2 regions of the Roseibium album genome follow, and region 1 is predicted to be linked to the other one. Evidence: riboswitches for the same ligand, from Rfam matches in the RefSeq annotation. Region 1 holds a riboswitch; the other holds the start of a gene.
The links. A riboswitch is a leader RNA that binds a small molecule or an ion and turns the genes downstream of it on or off. The one in region 1 is predicted to bind cobalamin.

Region 2: linked by a shared signal. The riboswitch ahead of ACO6TI_RS24775 (energy-coupling factor ABC transporter permease) and the one ahead of ACO6TI_RS23950 (DUF1636 family protein) in region 1 are both predicted to bind cobalamin.

What each region holds. Positions count from the first base shown of each region.
Region 1 covers NZ_OZ247583.1:5,215,816-5,218,928, forward strand. The annotation lists gene ACO6TI_RS23940 (ABC transporter substrate-binding protein) at 1-78, opposite strand, end outside; gene ACO6TI_RS23945 (ABC transporter ATP-binding protein) at 94-867, opposite strand; gene ACO6TI_RS23950 (DUF1636 family protein) at 864-1,268, opposite strand; cobalamin riboswitch at 1,647-1,858, opposite strand; gene ACO6TI_RS23955 (ABC transporter substrate binding protein) at 2,389-3,113, shown strand, end outside.
Region 2 covers NZ_OZ247583.1:5,381,526-5,384,638, reverse strand. The annotation lists gene ACO6TI_RS24780 (Ig-like domain-containing protein) at 1-1,095, shown strand, start outside; cobalamin riboswitch at 1,332-1,545, shown strand; gene ACO6TI_RS24775 (energy-coupling factor ABC transporter permease) at 1,597-2,277, shown strand; gene ACO6TI_RS24770 (HAD family hydrolase) at 2,357-3,082, opposite strand.

The DNA of each region.
Region 1 (3,113 bases):
GCAGCTTTTTACCGTGGTCTGTGCCAGCGCAGATCCTGCAAAAACGGTGGTCGCGAGGCCGATTGCCAAACGTTTCATGGAATTCTCCGGTACTTAAAGATGAAAGGTAAGATGTGCTTGTTCGCTCGGCGCAAGTTGTTCCAGTCGCGCCTGCACGGAATAGGCTTTTTCGATGTGGTCCGGTGTCAGAACGTCTTCCGGTTCTCCGAACGCGACCGCCGCCCCTTTGTGCAGCAACAGGACGCGGTCGCAGACGCGGCCGGCAAGGTTCAGATCGTGCAGGCTTGTGACGATAGTGATGTTGAGGCTGGATATCAGCGCAACGATTTCCAGCTGGTGGCGAATGTCCAGGTGGTTGGTCGGCTCATCCAGAATGAGCAATTCGGGCTCCTGGGCAAGTGCACGGGCAACCATCACCCGCTGGCGCTCGCCACCGGAAAGCGTTCCGAAGGATCGCGCGGCGAGCGGCAGCAATCCCATCCGGTCCAGGGCACCTTCGGTAATTTCGAAGTCGTCGCTGCCATTTCCGGCAAACCCCGTCCCGTGCGGACGGCGGCCCAGTGCGACGATCTCCCGGACGGTCAATGCAAAATCAGTGGGCTGCTCCTGCAGGACGGCAGCAACTTTCTTGGCGGTCGATCTCGCGGACATTTTCCAGATATCCTGACCGTCGAGAAAGATCGCACCGGTACTCGGCCTGTGAAAACGATAAAGTAGACGCAGAAGCGTGGATTTGCCCGCACCGTTGGCACCGGCCAGTCCCAGAACCTGGCCTGCGGCGAGATCGAAACTGACGGGATGCAGGATGGTATTGCCCTGCCCCGCGCGCCATCCGGCCTGCCTGGCCGAAAGGGCCGCGCCACTCATGAAACGGTTGCCGTATCTGCTTCGGTCACGCTCATTGCGGCCGGTATGCGCGCGAGTGCCGATCGCCGGAGTTTGCCGGGACGGTCCGCAGAGTTGCACCAGCCATTCGCCAGAACCCTGTACTGCCGGGCAAAGGCAACCAGATCATCAATATCCGTCTCCGGATCGATGTCACCGAAAAGATAAGTCGCCTTTTCATTGGCTCTGTAGGCAACCGTGCAGGGCCGTGAGCATCCTGCCATGCACGCGATACCTGAAACTTCAAAGTCGTTTCCGGCAACCGGTAAGGCGCAGGTCAAGGCCTCCCGCAGCTTGGCGATCAGTTCAAAACCCGGCCGAAAGTCGCTGCCATTGTGCCTGCAGGACGTACAGACGAATATCTTGTGCGATTCACGACTCATCTGCCATCCCCGACGTTTCCACGTGTTTGTCACCGCCCGAATCCGAGCTGCCCGATTGTTCATGATCAGACCGCCGATCCGGAATCTGCACCTCATTTAAAAGGCTATGTCGCAACTTATGTAATGTTATTACATTACGTTCACTTTTCGATGCAAGCGGAAATCTGCAGCCATTGGGGCACATGGCTCTGGCTGCGCGTTCGCCCAAAGCACCGGCCTTGGCTAGAAAAACGGGTATGAAATCAGCATTTTCGTTTCTGGTCCGGTTCATTTCGCCCTCCGCGATTACACGGGGCTTGCAGGAACCGAAGGTCTAACTCTGTCAGCGATCGCTGTTTTGCCATGCCATCCGCTCCTCCGGAACACCCCGTCCGGGTTGAAGTTTGTGATGAAATGGCAGGTCTCCTGACTTGCGGGTCATGGCTTGCCTGATCCTTCCCGGGGTCTCCCCAGTGGCGCTTTCAGGTTTGCTCACCGCTCACAGTTGCGGGGGCAGTCACGGACTTGGTGCCTTTTGGCTACGCCGCACCGTGTTCCCTTTTAATCCCGATCCGGCTCCGGATACGAGAACCATAAGACCATTGATTGGCTGAAATTGAGGAAGCTGTCAATCGACAAACCGACCTGTGTCTTCCAGGCAGCGACATATGGCAATTTCAGCTGGTTTGAACCGTTTCTGTTACCTTGTTGCCGCGGTCCAACTCGACAAGAGTCCAAAGAACCAACAGTGCCGTGCAGATGTAGCCGGGAGGGATTGAGCGGGCTTCGTTGGAACAAGACTTCTCGATCATGTGGAGCCACAATCAAATGTCAGGACCTCAAGACAGGAATGGTTTCGACCAGCCGCCCAGACGATAGTCCAGCACCTCATGCATGACCGGATCATCGCCGGTGAAAAAGTGTGAATGCGCGAGCTCGCGAACATTGGTTGCGTTCAATTCAAGACAGTATATGCGGTATCCAGTCCTTCCCCTTGAAATTTATAGCGCCAAAGAAAAAGAAAATGGGCATTGATACCAAGCATAATCCGAATAATCTTCTACTCACCGGGCAAACTTCCAAATTGATTGCATAAAAGAGAGACCGCCACCCGAAGATGAAAAACCTGATTACTAGTTGTATGATCTTGGTTGCAGTGGTTCTTACCCCGGTATTCGGTGAGGCAGCCGATGACACCAAATCCATATTGATGATCACTTGGCGTGGCCTCACGCCTGCCGAAGAAGGGTTCGTCGAAAAACTGGGCGAACTTGGCATCGATGCCGACATTGATCACTTTGACGCAAACCGTGACCAGACAGAACTGGCCGGGTTTTTACGGGAAAATCTCGACGTTCTGAAAACACGGGACCTGATCTACACCTTCGGAACGACCGTCACGCAGACAGTCAATAATTTCGACATCGCAAATGTGCCCCGTGTGTTCAATATCGTGGCCGACCCGGTCGGTGTCGGACTGGTCGGGTCCCTGGATTGCCCGCCCCCCGGCATGACCGGTGCCAAGATGTCCCTGTCACCGGACGTGAACCTGGAGTTGTTTCGAAAAATTCACCCTGTCCAAACCATGGCGATCCTGTTTGATCCGCGGGAAAACAACGCTGTCTCAGAGGCCGACCACCTCACGATTGCAGCAGAAAAACTCGGCATCACTCCCAAGCGGCTTCGCTTTGCACCGGATGCGGACGAAACCGATCTTCAGCTTTCATCTCTGATCCCGCAGCTTGAAGGCGTCGACGCGCTTTACGTCACCGCTTCATCGTCGTTCATCGCACATTCCGGGATCCTCAAGGAGATCATTCCGGACGACCTCGTCAGCATCGGATCGTCAACGGCCTATATCGACGA
Region 2 (3,113 bases), 170 kb from region 1:
GGCGAGGCAGGATTCTCACTCGCGGGGATCAACGTCACGACAGATGGCCAATTGGCAGGCTCCCTGTCCGGGGCGACATCAGGCTTCACGATTTCGGCAGGTGGCTCGGATTTCGATCTTGACGGCATTTTGCTTCAATCCGTGACCCGCAGGGCGCGCGTGACTGTTGAAGCCTATGATGACGGTGTTCTTGTCGGATCGATGAAGGTTCGCATCAACTCAAAAGGCACTTACGAACTTGAACTGGATGAAAGGTTCGACAGCGTCGATGAAGTGGTGGTGAGCAGCCGAAGGGACAAACCCTTTTATGTCGACAACATCTCACTGGTGACGCAGACGGAAGGACCGTCCGGAGGCAATCAGGGGCCCGTCGCGTTCGATGACAGTTTCGCGACGAACGAATCTGGTGTTGTGAGCGGTAACCTTCTGGGCAACGACAATGATCCGGACGGTGGCGAAATGTCCTTGCAGACCGTTGCCGGCCGATCCGACGGCACGGCAGTTCTCGCTTCAGGCGCCATTGTCACATTCGCGAGCGACGGCACGTTCAGCTATGATCCGAATGGTGCATTTGACCATCTTTCCGACGGTGAAACGGCAACCGACATCTTTGTCTATGACGTTGCAGACAGCAATGGCGGAACCGACACGGCCGAAGTGGAAATAACCCTCAATGGCGAGGGAACGTCACCGGTGGAGACCCACATCGGTTTCGAAGGCGGCTCTCCGTGTCGCTGGTTTGACGAAGAAGATGAATTCGTCTTCACCAACACCTACGTGACGGCCCGCACTCGGGGTGTCTCGGAAGGAGATTACGCAGGACGCAGCTATGGTGACAGCCTTTCATTTGCGCGTGCCGACGGCGAAAGCTTCGATTTCGAAGAAGCAACCTTCACGGCTTTGGGCTGGCGCAAGGCGACTGTCACCGTAGAAGGTTATCTGGATGGCGAACTCGTCGGTGTGGAAGATTTCCGCATTCGCGCAAACAAAGAAAAGACGCTTTCCCTGTCCGATGAGATCTTCGATGAAGTTGATGAGGTCGTTGTAACGTCCAATTATGGCGTCATACTTGACGATATGACCCTTATGGTTTGATCCGTTTATCGGCACTGCGATACCGTGGACCGGGCAGACAGGTGGATCTCCTGTCTGCCTTTTTGCGTGATGGAAGGGTGGCCAGGTCGGCTCCCGTGACTTCCGTCATGCGTCAAATTTGCATCAGCCGGCTTCGTTCAAGACATGACCGGGCAACGCCCGTGGAAAATATGTGACGATGCCGCATTTCGACGGCTCACGGCAAAAATGCGCTTGCACCTGTTCCTGGAAAGAGGCAATCCTCGCTTATGGATGGTTCCGCCGATACGAACGTGAAGGCGGATGAAATGGGAACACGGTGAGGCGTACCCAACAGGGGCCTAGACCGTGGCTGCCCCCGCAACTGTGAGCGGCGAGCAAAGCCCGACATGCCACTGGCCGATATGGCCGGGAAGGCGGGCTGCGCAAGGACCCGTAAGCCAGGAAACCTGCCATCCAAACGGTCGCTCCGACCAATTCAGGAAACCTATCGCGCACGGAGGGTGCGCAAAGGAGAAAAACATGCATATCGAACCTGGCATCGTTGATGGTGCCAAAATCGTACTCAGCTATGGCACGGCTGCCGCTTCCTTCGGTCTACTCGGAAAACTCGCGCTTGATACGGTGCGCAAAAGTGGTGTTTCCGGTCTTGCCGTCCGTTCCCTGATTACCTCGCTTCTGGTCTTCAGCTTTTTCGAGCTGCTGCCGCATTACCCGGTCGGAGTGTCCGAGGTGCACTTCATTCTCGGCGCAACCCTGTTCCTGATGTTCGGTGCGGGACCTGCGGCGATCGGCCTGGCCGCCGGCCTTGCCCTGCAGGGTTTCCTCATCGCTCCGTTCGATCTGCCGCAATACGGCATCAACGTGACAACTCTGATCGTGCCGCTGTGGGCCGTGAGCCTGCTGGCAAAGAAAATCATCCCTGAAAAAACGGCCTATGTGGATGTCTCCTATGCGCAGGCCCTGGCGCTGTCGACGACCTATCAGGGGGGTGTTGTCGCCTGGGTCGCCTTCTGGGCATTTTACGGACAGGGTTTCGGCGCAGAAAACCTGGCGTCAGTCGGGACTTTCGGAATTGCCTACATGCTGGTCGTTCTGGGTGAGCCCCTTCTGGACCTGGCCGTTCTTGCGGGAGCCAAGACACTGGCACCATTCACAAGAACGATGGCGTTCAACAGCCGTCTTCACCAACCTGCTGCCTGAAACGCGGGCTGTTTTCAAATACGGGAAAGGGCGGCAACGGGCCGCCCTTTTTTTTGGCGATGGCACTGGTGGTATCGGTTCAGGGGAAAAACCCGATCAGGTCGGCTGCACTTTCCAGAACAACATCCGCATGCGGCGAAAGTTCCTGCCGTGCGCTCGTTCCTGTCAGAACTCCGATCGTCAGGCCGGCACCGGCAGCATGAGCCATTTCGATGTCGTGGGTGTTGTCGCCGATGACCGCGATTCCAGACGTGGGAACGCTGATCGCGTCGGCAAATCCATGCACCATGCCGGGTTCAGGTTTGGGACCGTGACCTGTGTCATACCCCGTCACGAAGTCGAATTTCGGTGCAAGGTTCGTGCCCTCCAGAAAGGCGCGGATTGCAGCTTCGCTGTCGCTTGAAGCAACCCCCAGCCTGAAGCCACGCGCCAGGAGCGCATCCACTGCCTCTCGAATGCCAGGCAGAGGGGCGGCATCATGCATTTTTGAAACAAATATGCGGTCGAGCTCAGTGGTCAGATCCGCGAGGCCAAAATCCGCACCTCCGGCTATCCAGGCCTCGGCGATTTCTTCAGAATTGCCCGCAGCAAGCAGCGACCCGGCCTCCGATCTGCGCGTTGCAAGATCCAGTCCGGTCAGCTCAAGAAACCGCTCTGCATCGGTTGTCACACCTCTTGAAGCCAGCCTCGCCGCTTCCTCGTAGGCAGGTGTCCAGGTTGCGTCGAAGTCGAGCAGGGTGCCGTCCTTGTCGAAGAGGATCGCTTTTGTTGCGGCTTTTTTTCTTCGCAGTTCTTCAGACGTCATGCGGGCCTCTGATGTGTGCTTTGACTCTTTG